One region of the Arthrobacter sp. NicSoilB8 genome, then DNA from elsewhere that is predicted to be linked to it. Evidence: riboswitches for the same ligand, from Rfam matches in the RefSeq annotation. Region 1 holds a riboswitch; each other region holds the start of a gene.
The links. Region 1 has a riboswitch for cyclic di-AMP ahead of LDO15_RS04090 (M23 family metallopeptidase). Riboswitches for the same ligand answer to the same signal wherever they lie in the genome.

Region 1 (5,768 bases):
TTGAAGTGCGGAGGGCTTGTGCCTAGCCGCCGACGCGGATGAAGACCGGGCCGGAGCCGACGTTCACGCTGTACAGCGCGGTGGTGCCACCGTTCCAGCCGCCGTGGACGGCCATGCCGTTGCCGACGTAAACAGCGATGTGGGCCAGGCCCACGCCGCCGTTCTGGTAGTAGGCGAGGTCGCCCGGACGTGCTTCGGCGGCGCTCACGGTGCGGCCGAGGGACAGGTAACCTGCCGGCCAGCCGTGGTAGTGGATGCCGGCCGCGGCCAGGGCGTTGGTGGCGAGGGCGGTGCAGTCCTGCGCCACGCCGATCTGTGCGTAGGCGGCAGCGGCGATGGTCGCCCCGGCGCCGCTTCCGATGCCGGCGGGAGCCTGCGCAGCGACGCCGCCGCTGACGCCAAGCTGGGCGCCGCCGGCCTGGGAAGCCGTGGCGTCCTGGACCTGCACGACGGGCTTGGGAGCCTCGACGACGGGAGCCGGCGACGTGGTGACGGCGGGCTTCTCGTAGGAGATCGCAATGGTGGACGCGGCCGAGATCGTGGCCGGAGCGGACGCCTGGACCTCAAGGGCGGAAGCGGAGGTGGATTCGCGCTGAACGTTGGTCTCAGCAGCGTTGGCTGCGATTCCACTGGTCAGAACCAGACCGGAAGCTGCGGCGATGACCGCGGCCTGACGGCCCATGCCGCCGGCGTTGTCGCCGACTGCCTTGGCAATAACAGCCAGCGAGTTGGTCTTGGTGACCTCGGCGCGGTGCCGTGCAATGGTTGCACGAGTAGTCATTAAGTTCTCTCTTTCGTGATCCTTGGACCGCGCGTTTTTGGGCGCGGACTGAGGACGCTCCGGCATCTTGGGGGTACGCCGGATCGCCCCGAAATGGGTTACTTAGCGAAGGGTGTACTGCGAAGACGCGCCAAAAGCGGGAACTGCATGCTGTCCGGACTCAGTGGAAATCGAGCCAGCGGAACGTGATCCAATCCGGGCGCCGGCAAGGGCGGCACGAGACATGGATTTCAGCGGGCTCATAAGAGCCGCGCCAGTGCGCAGACGCGCAGCATTGTGGCGTGAAGACACGAAAGTAGCCTCTCCCAATGCCTACGAGGTGAGCTGTCGGATTCGGATGGGAGTCACCCGGCCGCGCTGCTTCCTGGGAAGCGTTGCGACTTAACCCCAAGGCCTTCTTTCGAAGGCCAAAATTGGTTCCCCCGCCCCTGCCAGACGATGTAATGCGAACGGACCTTGAGCGGTGGCAGAGCTAGGCAATCCACTCAAGAGCGCCAACTTCGGAAAAGTTGGCGTGCTTCAAACCCTACAGGAGTCCGGACCCAATGTCACATTCAGATCACGGCGTGTCGCGTGGATTTGAGAGCGGCCCATCATCTTTCTAGAGCCAGCCGAGCGGGTCAACGACATCGCCGTTGACCATGACTTCAAAGTGAAGGTGGCAGCCCGTGGAGGCGCCCGTGGTGCCGCTCATCGCAATGACATCGCCGCGGGAGACCTTCTGGCCGACCGTGACCGACGACGAGGACAGGTGGTTGTACGTGGTCTCCAGGCCGTTGCCGTGATCGATCACCACGCGGTTTCCGCCGCCGTAGGGGTGCCATCCGTTGAAGGTAACGGTGCCGCTGGCCGCTGCATGGACCTGAGTGCCGCACTGGGCGACGTAATCCTGGCCGCGGTGGAACTCGCCCGCGCCGCCGGTGATGGGGCTGACGCGGTAGCCGAACGGCGAGGCCGTGACCATCTGGTCCAGCGGCGCACCGAGCGTGCCGGCCGATGCCGCACGGGTGATGCTGCCCACGGACTGCGCACTCAGCAGCTGCTTGAGCTTCCCGTCCGGATCGCCCTTGGTGGTGACGGCGGTGCGGCTGAAATCGACCTTCGCGGCGGCGGCAGCCGTGACATCCGGCTGCACTGCGGCGGCCAGGGCGCCCGATCCGTCGGTGTTCGAGGCCATGACCGGGCTGGTGACGGGGACCGTTACCGTGAGGATCAGGCCGGTTGCGGCCAGGGCGATCCCGGCCTTCTGCCCGACGCCGCTGGCCGCTGCGAAGTCCGTTACCTGACGGAACGGACCGCGCCGGCGACGGCGTTCATCCCGGTGCACGTCGCGCGGGCGTTCGGCCGTATAGGCGAGTACGGGACGCGGCTCCGGAGCGGGACCGCTCGCGCGGCGACGGCCCCTGGCGGTCTGGGTGGTCAAGAACGGTTCCTCTCTGGATAGCCTGCGAAGTTAGCTGTCGGATTCGGGTCAGAGAGATCAAAGACCCGGTCCGCCGTTGCAAGCGCCCAGACACAGGGGCATCCTCAGGGATCCCTCGGTGGAAGTTGCTTGCCGCTGACGGACTTCACCCCAAGGCTGCCGAAGAAGCAGCCGAAAGTGGTTCCCCCGCCCCTGCCAGAAGGTGGTTCTGCGACTGATCCGCTGGCAGGGCTCGGCTTCGGATCAGGTAACGCTTTGGTATCGGTACTGGCCACTAACTATAGGCGATTAAGCCGCCCGGTAATAAATCCGTAATCGCTTTTGTGCACAACTCATGGGTCGTCCCATCTCCGGGACGTCGTGGCTGGTCAGGCGACTGTTACAAACACGTGCGCGGCAACCTCGGGCGGCAGCTCCAGCGCGCCTTCGATATCCGGGACCCGGACCGAGATGTACTCCCCGACCCGCTCCAGCGACACCAGCGCACCGGGCCGGATTCCGCCCTCGTCGAGCTGGGCCAGGAGCTCCGGTTCCACCTGGATCGGCTCCGCGAGCCGGTTGACCCTGATCCGCGAGCCCGGACCGTAGCCGGCCATGGCGTCCAGCAGGTTCACAACCCCGTCCATGTGGGCGCCGGAGGGCGCACCGCCCAGTTCCGCAAGCCCCGGAATCGGGTTCCCGTAGGGCGAAACCGTGGGGTGGTTGAGCATCTCGAAGATGCGTCGCTCGACGCGTTCACTCATGACGTGCTCCCAGCGGCAGGCTTCCTCGTGGACGTAGGCCCAGTCGAGCCCGATCACGTCAGCCAGCAGACGTTCGGCGAGACGGTGCTTGCGCATCACGCCGACGGCGCGTTTCCGCCCGGTTTCTGTCAGCTCAAGGTGCCGGTCGCCCGAAACAACCACCAGCCCGTCACGTTCCATCCGGCCGATGGTCTGGGAAACGGTGGGGCCGGAGTGGCGGAGCCGTTCGGCGATGCGGGCGCGGAGGGCGACGATGTTTTCTTCTTCAAGTTCCAGAATGGTCCGAAGATACATCTCCGTGGTATCGATCAGATCCGTCATTCAGCTCAGCTCCTCGAGCGCAGTCCTTGCGTCATTCCCACCGTACCGCGTGCGGGCTGCGTGCAGGATGCGCCCTGGCGAGATCCGCCGTACGTTCGCAGGACAGCCTAGCCTATTTTGAATTACTCCGGATAATCCTTCGTCCTGCCCGGGCGGCCTCACGCCGTCCGCCCTCCGGCCCTTCGCGCGGCGTCTCAATGACCGGACTGTGACAGCCCATTTTCCGTATCGCCGGGACCTGTGAGGCAAAATGGCAAGGCAGAATAAAGAGGGGTGTCCGTTGTAGCCATCCCCATCAGGCCATCTCCCAGCCACGCTACGAACCAGCCGAAAATTGGAGCAACTGTGAGCGACACCAGCATCACGATCCCCGCCAACCTCCTCCCCCAGGACGGACGGTTCGGCGCCGGGCCGTCCAAGGTCCGACCGGAGCAGATGGAGGCCCTCGCCGCGGCATCGGCGAAGCTGCTGGGGACCTCGCACCGCCAGGCGCCCGTGAAGAACCTGGTCGGCTCCGTCCGCAGCGGCCTCAGCGAGTTCTTCCGTGCCCCGGAAGGCTACGAAGTGATCCTCGGTGTCGGCGGCTCCACCGCGTTCTGGGACATTGCCAGCTTCGGGCTCGTGGAGAACAAGGCGCAGCACCTGTCCTTCGGTGAGTTCGGTTCGAAGTTTGCTTCGGCTACCAACAAGGCGCCGTTCCTCGCCGAGTCCTCCATCATCAAGGCCGAGCCCGGCACGCGTCCCACCGCCGTCGCGGAGTCCGGCGTCGACGTCTACGCGTGGCCGCAGAATGAGACGTCCACCGGCGTGGCCGCTCCCGTCCGGCGTGTGGCAGGCGCCGACGAAGGCTCGCTCGTGCTGGTGGATGCTACGTCGGCCGCGGGCGGGCTGGACGTGGACGTGGCGGAGTCCGACGTCTACTACTTTGCGCCGCAGAAGAACTTCGCATCCGACGGCGGCCTGTGGCTCGGCCTGTTCTCCCCGGCCGCGCTGGAGCGGGCGGCACAGATCAAGGCCAGCAACCGCTGGATCCCCGATTTCCTGGACCTTCAGACGGCCATCGACAACTCGCGGCTGAACCAGACCTACAACACCCCCGCGCTGGCCACCCTGGTCACCCTGGATGCCCAGGTGCAGTGGCTCAACGCCAACGGCGGCCTGGACTTCGCCTCGGCACGGACCGCTGATTCGGCCGGCCGGATCTACCGCTGGGCCGAGGCATCCGGCTACGCCACCCCGTTCGTGGCCAGGGCCGAGGACCGCTCCAACGTGATCGCTACTATCGACTTCGACGAATCGGTCGATGCCTCCGCCATCGCCAAGGTGCTCCGCGCCAACGGCATCGTCGACACCGAGCCGTACCGCAAGCTGGGCCGGAACCAGCTGCGCATCGCCACCTTTGTGGCAATCGAGCCGGACGATGTCTCTGCGCTGCTCGAATGCATCGATTTCGTGGTGGCGGAACTCAAGAAGTAGAGCCTCGGCGTCCGACGGCGTCGTCCCGGCCCGGTGCCGCGGCGGCGCCGTCGTCGTTCCCGGCAGGACCGTCGGGACGCACGCCCGGCTGCGCACCCTGGGCGCCCAGCAGGTCGCCCCGCTGATCACCGTGCTGACCGCCCTGGCGGGAGCCGGTCGCGCCGGTTCCGGGTTCCAGGCGGAAGTAGCGCATACCCCGCGCGCGGCGGTTGAAGTGGAGCCGCAGCTGCTTTGCCCGGATGATCCACACCAGCCCGATCAGTGCCGCGAGCAGGCCGGCGACGGCCGCAACGGCCATGGACCAGCGGGGGCCGGCGATGTTGGCCACCCAGCCGACGAACGGCGCGCCGATGGGAGTCCCGCCCATGAAAATCGCCATGTACAGGGCCATCACCCGGCCCCGCATCACGGGGTCGGTGGTGGTCTGGACGTACCCGTTGGCGCTCGTCATCATAGTGATCGCGAACAGCCCCACCGGCACCAGCGCGACGCCGTACCAGAAGTAGTTTGGGGCCAGCGCGGCCAGGCCCGAGGTGACGCCGAACGCCGCGGCCGCGCCGAAAATGACCCGCAGCCGCGGTTTGCCGCGGCCGGCGGACAGCAGCGCCCCGGCGACCGAGCCAATGGCCATGATCGAATTCATCAGGCCGAAGGCGCCCGCGTCGAGACCGAATTCCGTGCCGACCATGGCCGCGATGAACAGGGCGAAATTCAGCCCCAGGGTTCCCACGATGAAGATGGCCACGAGCACCACGACCAGGTCCGGACGGAACCGGACATAGTGCAGCCCCTCCCGGATCCTGCCCTTTCCGGCCGGCGCCCGGGGCAGCCGCCGCAGCGACGCGGCCGGGATTTTCGCCAGGCTCAGCAGCAGGGCCACGAACGTGAGCGTGTTGATGAGGAAGACCCAGCCCGGACCGACAACGGCTGTGAGCACGCCGGCGACTGCCGGGCCGATCATCCGGGCGACGTTGAAAGAGGCACTGTTGAGCGCCACGGCGTTGGAGAGGTAGTCGTCCTGGAC
Region 2 (5,768 bases), 170 kb from region 1:
TGCCCCAGGCGGGGGCCGACGCAGGAACCGTCGACGCCGGGGGCAGCGCACCCCAGCCGGAGACAACGGCGGCGGCCGGCTGCCCGGCGTCGTGCGGCCCGGTGGTAGCGCCGGGGGCCGGCTGCCCGGCCGCAGGGGGCGTGTTCACTGGTGCGGGCGCCGTCGCGGCGCCGGGGTCGGATGCTGGGGCTGGCCCGGAACCGGTTCCGGGATGCTGACCGCTCATGGTGTTTCTCCTTCAGGGGGTGCGGATCTGTGTTCACCCCCAGAGTGCTGAGCGATCCTGTGCCTGGGCTGTGCGGGCCGACAGCCGTGCCTGTGACCTTCCGGCGGGACCGAAAGGTCGGCTGGATGTCCCGTCGATCGAGCCAGTCGGGCCCCGCCGAGGCGTCCAGCTCGCTAGGCTGGGATTCACAGGTGCCGCACAGGGTCCCCAAAGCCCCGCCTAACCGGCAGATCGGAGAGTTGTCCCATGGCCACTTCGCACTCCATGACCAACAACCTTCCCCAGCTCACGCACCCGGACGGCTCCCCCATCCGCGCCCTCGTGGTGGATGACGAGCCCAGCCTCTCCGAACTCATGAGCATGGGCCTGCGGATGGCAGGCTGGTCCGTGGCCGTGGCGGCCGACGGGCCCGCTGCGGTCCGGCTTGCCAAGGAATTCCGTCCCGACGTGCTGGTGCTGGACGTGATGCTTCCCGGGTTCGACGGCGTCGAGCTGCTCAGCAGGATCCGCGCGTTCGCGCCGGAGGTGCCGGCGCTGTTCCTGACGGCCAAGGACGCCGTCCAGGACCGCATTACCGGTCTGGCGGCGGGCGGCGACGACTACGTCACGAAGCCGTTCAGCATGGAAGAGGTCCTGCTGCGCCTGCACCGGCTGGTCCAGCGCTCCGGGGTGGCCGCCATGGACACCGCCGAACTCGTGGTGGGCGACCTTGTGCTCAATGTCGATACTCGTGAAGTCACCCGGGCCGGCGAGGAGCTGCACCTGACCGCCACGCAGTTCGAACTGCTGCGCTACCTCATGGAGAACCCCAAGCGGGTCATCAGCAAGGCCCAGATTCTGGACCGGGTCTGGGACTATGACTTCGGCGGCCAGGCGAACATCGTGGAACTGTACATTTCCTACCTCCGCAAGAAGGTCGACGCCAACCACGCGCCCATGATCCACACCGTGCGAGGCGCAGGCTACGTCCTCAAGCCGGCGGACTGATCCGTGCCCTCACTTTCCGGTGTGACCCGCGTCCCCGGGCGCGATTGGCGCAACCCCTCCACGTGGCACTTGCGCACCCGACTGGTCCTCGTGGCCATGGCGTTGCTCGTGGCCATCTGCGGCGCTGTGGGACTGTTCAGCTATGCCTCCATGGACTTGTTCCTGACCCGGCAGCTCGATGACCAGCTCAGCCAGGCCTCCCACCGCTCGAGCGAGTTCGGCCGGCCCGTGTCCGGCAACCCGGACGGGCGTCCGGACCCTCTTGAGGCCCGGGGGCAGGGCATCGGCACGCTCAACGCACGCATACAGGGCGGAGAGGTCAGCAACCCCGGCTTCCTGGCCGGGGACGCCACCCGCAAGAGCCTTTCCCCGGACGACAACGCCGTCCTCCTGGCGCTCACCCCGAACGGGCTGCCGGTGGACCGGACCCTCTCGGCCGGGGACTACCGGCTCACTGCCGTGCGTGCACCCTACGGCGACGTGATCGTTACCGGGCTCCCGCTGGCAGAAAAACAAAACACCCTGGCCTCGCTGGTCTGGACCATGGTGGTGGTCTCCGCGGGCGGGCTCGTGCTGATCGGCCTCGCCGGGACGGCTGTGATCCGGCGGACCATGAAGCCGCTGGAACAGCTCTCCGAGGTTGCCACCAAGGTTTCCCGCCTCCCGCTGGACGCGGGCGAGGTGGCGCTCGGGGTGCGCGTCCCGGCGTCGGTGGCCCATCCGGGAACCGAGGTGGGCAGCGTGGGTTACGCGCTGAACCAGATGCTGGACAACGTCTCCAACGCCCTCGAGGCACGGCAGGAAAGCGAAATGAAGGTGCGGCAGTTCGTTGCCGACGCCTCGCACGAGCTCCGCACTCCGCTCACGGCCATCCGCGGCTACACCGAGCTGATGCGGATGACCGAGCACTTCACGCCCGACGGCGAGAAATCCCTCGCCCGCGTGCAGAGCCAGTCCGAGCGCATGACCACCCTCGTGGAAGACCTGCTACTGCTGGCACGGCTGGACGAGGGGCAGCCGCTCAAGGTCACCGACGTCGACCTCACCCAGCTGGCCATCGAGACGGTGAGCGATGAAAAGGTCATGGCCCCGGACCGCATCTGGCAGCTGGAACTCCCGGACGAGCCCGTGGTGGTGCGGGGGGATGCGACCCAGCTGCACCAGGTCCTCGCCAACCTCCTGTCCAACGCACGCAAGCACACGGAACCCGGGACGAAGGTGGTCACGGGGGTCATGCGTTCGGCTGACGGCAGCGCGGTGGTCACAGTGACGGACAACGGCAGCGGCATCGACCCCGAATTCGTCGGACGCGTCTTCGCCCGCTTCGCCCGGGCCGACGCCTCGCGCACCAATCGGGCGGGCACCGCCGCCCAGCCTGCGGTCGCAGCGGCGGGAGCCCGCACTGCGTCCGGCACCCTTTCCGGCACGGTTTCCGGCGGTTTGTCCGCAGCCTCCAGAGCTGCGGGCATGGCGGCTCCCGCGCCGACCTCCGAGGGGACGAGCGGGTTGGGCCTGTCCATTGTCCAGTCGATCGTGGAGGCCCACGGAGGGACCGTCGAGGTCACGTCCAGGCCCGGCCGGACGGAGTTCGCCGTTCGGCTGCCCGCGGCACCCCCATCCGCGCCCGCGTAAGCCCACGAATGCGGCCCAAGGGTCTACACAAGCCGACACCCCGCCGCTGTGACTCCTGTTACCAAAATGTGACTTAAGCGTCGCCGTCCTGTAGCGTCGTAGGAGTGCGCTGCCATCGGCGCCGCACATCCGGATGGACGCCAAACTCTGCCGCTTCCCGGATTCCGCTAGACGAGGCAGAGGCGGGGGACCCAGAGTTCCCGGGCATTCTGCACATATGCGCCCTTGGGGTGAAGCCGACACGTGACTTTTCCGTGCGGCCGGATGACCTCATCCGAACCCGACAGCTAACTCCGCAGGCGTTGAGAGGCGATCATGACTGAACTCCAGGTACAAACGCGCCCTGACGGCGTTGCACACTCCACGAAGTCGCGTCACCGCGCCGAACCAGCCAAGCAGGCATCCGCCCTGTCGCGGCTGGCCACCGGGCTCGGCATCACCGGCCACCGCGCCGCCGTCGTCACCGTCGCCTGCGCAATGCTGGTGGGCGGCGCCGCCGCCAGCCAGGCAGCAGAACCGGGAACGCACGGGGCGAATGTTGCGAACACCTCGACGGCCACCAGTGCCGACCCGCTGGCCAAGCTCAACTTCGAACGCGTCCAGATCGCTGCTCCCACCGCTCCGGCGGGAAAAAACGTGGCCCCCACGCTCCCGGAAGTTAAGGCCGCCGAACCGCCGGCCGCCCCGGCTGCTGCTGCCCCCGCGCCCGCACCGGCACCCGCCGCGGCCCCCGCACCCGCTCCTGCAGCGGCACCCGCGGCAGCACCTGCGCCGGCTCCCGCTCCCGTGGCAGCACCGGCTCCGGCGGCGGCTCCGGTCGCAGTCGACGATCCCGCCGGCGCGCAGGCCTACGCCGCCGCCCAGCTGGGCAGCTACGGCTGGGCTCCGGGCCAGATGCAGTGCCTGCAGAAGCTCTGGACCAAGGAATCGGACTGGAAGACGACCGCCAAGAACCCCAGCAGCGGCGCCTACGGCGTGGTCCAGTCCCTGCCAGCCTCGAAGATGGCGAGCGCCGGCGCCGATTACCTGACGAACTACCGGACCCAGATCAACTGGGGCCTGAACTACGTCAAGACGCGCTACGGCTCACCCTGCGGCGCCCTGAACTTCCACTTGGCGCACAACTGGTACTAAGCCGGCACCAGCCGGCCCCGCCTGCCCAGCCCCTCCTTGGAGGCCCCGGATCCTCGTGATCCGGGGCCTCTTAGGCGTGTGCCATACCGGGAGCGGGCCGAACTTCCACAGCCCCCGCACAGCTTGACCCTAAAGCCCTCATATGGGCCGCCGGGAAAGTTGAGCCATGACATTCACAGACCAGGGCACAGGAACCCTTCCCCGCTCCGCGGCGCCGCCGGCCGGTCCGGCGGCGTCCGCCGCCACGTCAGAACGTGCACCGTCCGGGTCTGCACTGTCCGGGCCTGCACCGTCCGGGCCTGCCTCATCGGGGCATGTGCTGGCCGATACTCCCGTCCCTGGCCCGTTTGACGGGCCTCTGACCAGCCACGGCAGCCGGCGCTCACCCATAGACACGCGTACCAGCACACCGGTGCTGGATGTCGCCATCCCGGTCTTCAACGAGGAACGGGACCTCGAAGCTTGCCTGCGCCGGCTCCATACTTACCTTCTCGGCTCCTTCCCGCACCCGTTCCGGATCACCGTGGCGGACAACGCCAGCACCGACGGGACGCTCAAGACGGCCGAACGCGTAGCCCGCGAGCTGCGCGAGGTGAACGTGGTCCACATGGCCGAAAAAGGCCGCGGCCATGCCCTTCGCAAGGTATGGCTTGCCTCGCCGTCGCCGGTCCTGGCATACATGGACGTGGACCTCTCCACCGATCTGGCAGCGCTCGGTCCCCTCCTCGCCCCGCTCATTTCGGGGCACTCCGACCTGGCGATCGGGACCCGGCTGACCCGCAACTCGCGCGTCGTCCGCGGCCCCAAACGGGAATTCATCTCGCGCAGCTACAACTTCCTGCTGCAGTCACTCCTCGGCGCCCACTTTAGCGACGCGCAGTGCGGCTTCAAGGCAATCCGGGCGGACGTGGCACGGCAGCTGCTGCCCCACACGCTGGACAACGCTTGGTTCTTCGACACCGAACTGCTGGTCCTGGCCGAAAAGTGCGGCCTGCGCGTCCACGAAGTCCCGGTGGACTGGACCGACGACCCCGATTCCAGCGTGGACATCATCCAGACTGCCCTCGCGGACCTGCGCGGCATGGCACGGCTGAGCCGTGACCTGGTCTCCGGCCGGATTCCGGTTCCCGAACTGCGTGCCGCCCTGGCCCGCGGGCCGCTGCCGGCCTCATCACGGTCCCAGGAACAAAGCCCCGGCGGAAGCCTCTTCGGACAGCTCGTCCGCTTCGGCAGCATCGGGGTGGCCTCCACCCTCGCGTACCTGGTGATCTTCCTGCTCTGCCGCGGGATCATGGACCCGCAGCTGGCCAACTTCCTCGCGTTGCTCACCACCGCCGTGGCCAACACAGCGGCCAACCGGCGCTTCACATTCGGCATCCAAGGACGCAGCCAGGCGGCACGCCACCACTTCGAGGGACTGCTGGTCTTCGGGATCGGGCTCGCCCTGACCTCGGGCGCCCTCGCCCTGGTTCACGGCGCGTCAGGCGGGTCCCCGGACCGCTGGCTCGAACTCGTCACGGTCACCGCCGCCAACCTGGCGGCCACGGCCGTCAAATTCCTGCTCTTCCGGTTGGTGGTCTTCCGCAACAGACCCATCCCCGACCTTCCGGCGCAGGGCGCCCCCGATGCTGTTCCCGCGCAAAGCGGCACCGATGCTTCCCTCCCCCGCACAGAAACGGCCAAATAAATGACGGCAACCATCAGCCCCACCGGCGGAGCCCGGGCCGGTTCGCCCGCCGGCAGCCCGCCGGTCCAGGAAACGCCCGCCCCGGCGCCCGAGCCAGCCGGG
Region 3 (5,768 bases), 2.0 Mb from region 1:
CGCGCGGGCGCAGGGGACTGGGACAGATTCGTCCGCCACGCCGTTTCCGTGCTCGACGGGACCTCCGGGAGGTTCACTTCCGAGGCCGACGCCGACGCCCTCACCGACGGCGCGGTGGTCCGGGAGGCGGTTTCCCGGGTCCTGGCGGAGATGGCGAAGAAGAGGCCCGAGCTGCAGTTCACGTCCGCCCGAGGGTGACCGGTCCGCCCCGGCAGCGGCTGCCCGCGCCCTCGCTCAGCCTTGGGGATCGCCCGGGTCGCCTGGGCCGACAATGGTGCCGGCCCCGCCGGATTTTCCGCCGGAATTCGCGGGAAGCGCGAACGTCCTGGCCGCCCGTGAACCGGCAACAGCGCTCGCGGCGATGGTGACCAGTGCGCCCACCAGCAGCGCGGCGGCCTCGCCGGGGAGCAGCACCTGCAGCTGCGTCCCGATGCTCGCCGCCGCCACGGGCACGCCGAGCTGGGCCGCGGACAACACCCCGAGGGGCAGCGGGAGCCCGAGGAACACCAGGCCGGCGTGCGTCAGCAGCGTCCCGGCACCCAGGGCCAGGCCCAGACCAATCATGTCCGGATGCCCGGCCAGGTCCCTCAGCGTCAATGAGGCTCCCAGCCAGACGAAAAACACCGGCCCCAGGAAGCCGTCGCTAAGGGCGAACAGCTGCCGGGCCAGCCGCCGCGGTTCGCCGACGGCGGCCACCACCAGGCCGAAGGAAAAACCCGCCATCATCACCGACACGTTGCTGAAAGTCGCCACGCCGGCCATTGCAAACAGCGCCGCCAGTTGGAACCTCAGCTCGAGGGCGAACTTGCGGTTTTCCGAGAGACGGTGCACGCGCCCGCGGATGCCCTTGTCCTCCAGCCAGCGCAGCGCGACATAGAGCGCCACCGCACAGCCGGTCACGGTGAGTGCGCCGAGCGCCGCCCGGCCGGCGTGGGGCGGATCCACCAGGAGCGGCAGCGCCACAATGCAGGCGATGTCGGCGATTGCCACCTGCGCTGTCATGGCGACGACATCGGGTCCGCCCAGGCGCAGCGAATCGACGATTGGAAGGACCAGGGCAGCCGAAGAGGACGCCAGCAGCACGACGTAGAGCGGGGCATGACCAGTCCCGAAGAGCAGGCCGATGCCGGTGCCGACTGCCACCGCCGCCGCCGCCGCCGCCGTCGCCCGGCGGGCCCCCTTGCCGAGGGCGGAGCGGATCTGAGGATCCCTCACGGGAACGTGGGTTCCGGCCACAAACATCATCAGCGCGAACCCGATGTTGGCCAGCAGGCTAAACGTCGGATCGGAGGGGTCCACGAGGGCCAATCCCGACCGCCCGATCACGATGCCGGCGAGCAGTTCACCCAGCACCACAGGCAACCGCCAGCGCACCGGCAGTGCCAGCAGCGGGCCGGCCAGTGCGACGACGGCGATCAGCGCCAAGGACAGGAACGTCACGGCTCGCCGCTGCAGGCCGGCCGTTGGACTGTCGGGCAGGCAAGCGCGACCGGGATGGCGGTGATGCCGGCCGTCGGCTCCTTCATCATGGAATGAGATTAGTCCCCTCTGCGGTGCCGTGCGCCAACTGTGCCGTGCGTCTAAGGTGCCTGCGTCTAAGGTGCAGTCCGCCGCTCCACTACCGCATACGCCTTCCCGTCCAGGAAGGCCCAGTCATTGACCACCATGAACCCGAGCGCGTCCACCCGGTCGTTCAGGACGTGCTCGTCGAAGCCGCCGTCCCGCGGTTCAGCATCCCAGGTGGACACGTGGACGTCCCCGCCGTCCAGGATCAGCAGTTCGGTGTTGACGTCGAAATCCTCCTGGGGCTGGTTGCTCAACTGGCAGATGGCGACACAGTGGCTGTTCATTTCGGGCCTCCGCTTCGAAGGTGGTGCTGGTGGCATCATCCTATGTGCGAAAAGCCGTGGCGCCCTACGGGCATTTGCCGGCCGGCACCGTGGCCTCCGTTACCTTAATGTGACATTCGGGTGCGGTTCGCGCTACCGTGGACATGTGCCTGTTGTCTCCGATACGGGCGCTCCCCAGCCGATTGCCTAACTCTGCCGCGGCCCGGGGGTAACTCGCATCAACGACCGGCAGAGACGGGGAAACCACTTTTGGCCTGCTGATAGATGCAGGTCTTGGGGTGAAGCCGCACAGCGCCCGCAACGACGGGCCCTTGAGTGCGGCCGGGTGACTCCCATCCGAATCCGACAGCTCACCTCGCAGGCATTGGGAGAGGCTACATCCATGTCTTCAATCCGTACTTTTGCGCGCCATGCCACCGTCCTCGCCGCCGCATCCGGCCTGGTCCTCACCAGCGGAATGGCAGCCAACGCTGCCGCGGCACCTGCGAAGCGCGACTCCGCTCCGGCGTCCACTCTGGACGTCAAGGGACTCGTCAGCGCGCCGGTCAGCGCCGATTCAAGCGTCAAGATCAGCTTTGACCGCCCCGCGGTGGCCACGGTCGCCGCTCCCGTCATCGAACAGCCCAAGGCTATTGCCGCGGCTCCCGCAGTGGCTCCCGCAGCGCCTGCGGCGGCACCGAAGGCAACCGTGCAGGTGCAGGCTGCTCCGGCCGCCGCCCCGGCTGCGGCGCCCGCCGGTGGCCGGAACGCCATCATGCTCTCGGCCGCCTACAGCCAGCTGGGCATCACCCAGGACTGCACCGCCATGGTGGAAAAGGCCCTGGGCGCAGCGGGCAAGCCCGTCGGCGACATCGGCCCCCGCGCCTTCCTTGGCCTCGGAACCATTGTGGCGACCCCGCAGCCCGGCGACATGGTGGTCCAGTCCGGCCACGTCGGCATCTACGCCGGCAACGGCCAGGTAGTCAGCGGCGGCATGAACGGCGTCAACGCGACGATGGTCCACCCGCTGTCCTGGCTCACCGCCACCGGCGGCGTGACCTTCGTCCGGGCCTAAGCCCGCAGGGGCCAAACAGTCCCCCCGGGATTAGCCAGACCGGAAAGACCGGCGATCGAATTCCCTTGGGGGCAAGCGATCGCCGGTCTTTCCTATGTCCGATTACTATGGGTCAGGTTGGCCTGGGCTTATTGATCTGGGCATGATTGTCATGGTCCGCCCGGCGCGGGTCCGGACTTCTCACGGATTTCCGACGCCCGCCAGCGGGAGCGTCATCTTCATGACGGTTCCCCCAGGACCGGTCGAGGCCACCTCGACGGAACCGCCTGCAGCGACCGCGATCTCCCGGACCAGGGCCAGCCCGATGCCAAAGCTCCGCTGTCCCTGTGATCCGCCGGTAGCGGAGGCCCGCACGAAGCGATCAAAAATCCGGGCCTGATCCACACCCGTGATGCCGGTCCCCGTGTCCGCCACGGTGATGACCGCGCGGTGCTGCTCGATCGACGTCGTGATGCTGACGCGGCCGCCCGGAGGGGTGTGGGCGAGGGCGTTGTCAGCCAGGGCCAGTACCGCACGGCGCAGAGCGTTCGCGTCGATCCGGGCCAGCGGCCGGGCCTCGGCGGAGAAATCCAGGCGCACGTCCCGCTGGCCGGCCACCGGCTGAAGGCTCCCGGCGACGCCGGCGGCGGCGCCGGCCAGATCGGCGGGCGGCGCCGAGCGGTCCGGGGCGTCCGTGGTTGCCGCGAGGAGCAGTTCGTTGACAATTCCGGTCAGCGTGGCGGCGTCCTCACGGATCCGGGCCAGGTCCTGGCCCTGCCTGGATTCGGGTTCGGTGTTGCGCTGGGCGAGCTGGATCCGGGTGTCCAGGATGGTCAAAGGCGTGCGCAGTTCGTGGCTGGCGTCCTGGACGAAGCGCCGCTGCCGGGCCAAGGCGTCGCCGAGGGGCCGGATGGCGCTGCGCGCGCTGAGCCACCCGACGAAGCCCGCCAGCACGATTCCCGCCACGCCGGCGATGACCATGGCTTCGAGCACATCCTTGGAATCCAGGTAGGCGTAGGCCGTCCCGGCCGCCGGGCCCGGCACTTCCGGATGTGCGAGCTGATTCATGAGATAAAGGGCCGTGGCGGCGAGGAGCCCGAGAACCATGACCGCGCACGCGGCGCTGATCCGCAGGGCGACCTTGAGCGAGGCCTTGCGCAGCGTGGAGCGGTCCGGATTTTCGCCGTCGGTCCCTGCATTACTCACTGGCGTCGCCGATCTGGTAGCCGACGCCGTGAACGGTGCGGATGACGGCCTTGGCGACCTTCCGGCGAAGGTGGTGAACGTAGGTATCGATCATGCCGGGCTGGTCGGAAGCGTGGAAGTACGCCGCGAGGAGTTCGTCCCGGGTGAAAACCCGGTCAGGTTCCGCGGCAAGGGCCGCCAGGAGCTGGGCTTCTTTCGCTGTCAGTGACACCGCATGCCCATAGACAGACCGGACGGTGCGTTGCGCCGGGTCGAGTTCCCAGTCTCCGATCGTCAACGGTGCCGCGGCCGGAGCAAAGGTGCGCGTCAGGGCACGCAGGCGTGCTGCCAGCTCGGCGGCGTCGAACGGCTTGGTCACGTAATCGTTGGCGCCGGCGTCGAGTCCCCGGACTTTCTCGCCGGCATCGCCCAGGGCGGTCAGGATCAGGATGGGCGTGGCGATGCCTTTGGACCGCAACGCCGCGATGAGGGCGATGCCGTCCATTACGGGGAGCCCGCGGTCAATCACCATCACGTCCCAGGCCTGGGTCAGCCCCAGGTGCAGGCCGTCACGGCCGTCGGTCACCAGCCGGACCTGGTAATCCGGCTCCAGGAGCTCGGCGATGAGTGGCCCCAGGACACCGTCGTCCTCGACCAGCAGCAGGGACGGGCGGTCAGCGGTTGTCATGGCACCTATTCTTCCGCGGCCATTTCCCGGGTCCGCAGTCCGTCCCCAGTTCCCGCAGCCGTGTCGCCGTCCCCGGTTCCCGCAGCCGTGTTGCCGTCCCCGGTTCCCGCAGCCGTGTTGCCGGTGTCCGTGCGTCGGTGGGTGCGGCGGCGCAGGAGCTGCACGGCCCCCGGCACGACCGAGACGAGGACCAAGGCGACGGCAATGGCGTCGATGTTCTTGGCGATGATGTCAAAGTGTCCCAGCCAGGTGCCCAGAAGCGTGACGGAGGCTGACCAGGCCACCGCGCCGGTGACGTTCCAGAGGGTGAAGTACTTGTATTCATAGCGCGCAATCCCGGCGCTGAGCGGGGCAAACGTCCTGACCATCGGCACGAAGCGGGCCAGCACGACGGCGGCGCCGCCGTGCCGCCGGAAGAAGTCTTCCGTCGTGGTCAGGTGTGCCGTCTTCAGGATCCGGGCATCGTCCTTGAACCATCGCCGGCCGAAGGTGCGCCCCAGCATGTAGCCGACCTGGTCGCCGGCGATGGCAGCCGCGGTGACGACGCCGATCAGCACCGGCAGTGTCAGCTGCAGCTGCTGGTGCAGGAGTCCCGCGGTGAACAGCAGCGAGTCGCCGGGCAGGAAAGGGAAGAGCACGCCGGACTCGATGAAGACCATGAGCGCAATGACGCCCAAGGCGCCCGGGCCCAGGCCGGCGAGCAGGCTTGCCGGGTCCAGCAGCGACGGCGTTCCGGCCTGTGCGGCGGGAAGGAGGGTCGAAATGTCCAGGATGTGCATACTCATTTCCTCTCGGGGGCCGGCGGCCGGGTGACGGCGAGGGCCGGAAGCCGGTGCGCCAGCCGCGGAGCGGCCAGATTCCACAGCCCGGCAAGCAGTACCACCGCTGCGCTCGCGGCGAGGAACGACGCCACGACGTCGGTGGGGTAGTGGACGCCGATATACAGCCGGGACCAGGCCACGACCAGCGCCATCGCTGCCGCTCCCACGGCCGTGACCCGGGCCAGGCGGGT

Region 2: it holds a riboswitch for cyclic di-AMP, as region 1 does, so the genes downstream of both, LDO15_RS03395 (hypothetical protein) here and LDO15_RS04090 (M23 family metallopeptidase) in region 1, are expected to answer to the same signal.
Region 3: it holds a riboswitch for cyclic di-AMP, as region 1 does, so the genes downstream of both, LDO15_RS12880 (hypothetical protein) here and LDO15_RS04090 (M23 family metallopeptidase) in region 1, are expected to answer to the same signal.

Annotation. Positions count from the first base shown of each region.
Region 1 covers NZ_AP024655.1:894,882-900,649, reverse strand. The annotation lists gene LDO15_RS04095 (NlpC/P60 family protein) at 23-781, opposite strand; cyclic di-AMP (ydaO/yuaA leader) riboswitch at 1,077-1,260, opposite strand; gene LDO15_RS04090 (M23 family metallopeptidase) at 1,383-2,204, opposite strand; cyclic di-AMP (ydaO/yuaA leader) riboswitch at 2,209-2,422, opposite strand; gene LDO15_RS04085 (metal-dependent transcriptional regulator) at 2,573-3,268, opposite strand; gene serC (phosphoserine transaminase) at 3,614-4,744, shown strand; gene LDO15_RS04075 (MFS transporter) at 4,734-5,768, opposite strand, start outside.
Region 2 covers NZ_AP024655.1:726,854-732,621, reverse strand. The annotation lists gene LDO15_RS03410 (hypothetical protein) at 1-226, opposite strand, end outside; gene LDO15_RS03405 (response regulator transcription factor) at 473-1,213, shown strand; gene LDO15_RS03400 (HAMP domain-containing sensor histidine kinase) at 1,217-2,845, shown strand; cyclic di-AMP (ydaO/yuaA leader) riboswitch at 2,974-3,161, shown strand; gene LDO15_RS03395 (hypothetical protein) at 3,161-3,979, shown strand; gene LDO15_RS03390 (bifunctional glycosyltransferase family 2/GtrA family protein) at 4,146-5,666, shown strand; gene LDO15_RS03385 (glycosyltransferase family 39 protein) at 5,667-5,768, shown strand, end outside.
Region 3 covers NZ_AP024655.1:2,859,528-2,865,295, reverse strand. The annotation lists gene LDO15_RS12895 (DNA alkylation repair protein) at 1-198, shown strand, start outside; gene LDO15_RS12890 (cation:proton antiporter) at 235-1,440, opposite strand; gene LDO15_RS12885 (hypothetical protein) at 1,596-1,850, opposite strand; cyclic di-AMP (ydaO/yuaA leader) riboswitch at 2,024-2,228, shown strand; gene LDO15_RS12880 (hypothetical protein) at 2,233-2,904, shown strand; gene LDO15_RS12875 (HAMP domain-containing sensor histidine kinase) at 3,085-4,089, opposite strand; gene LDO15_RS12870 (response regulator transcription factor) at 4,082-4,756, opposite strand; gene LDO15_RS12865 (VTT domain-containing protein) at 4,762-5,535, opposite strand; gene LDO15_RS12860 (phosphatase PAP2 family protein) at 5,538-5,768, opposite strand, start outside.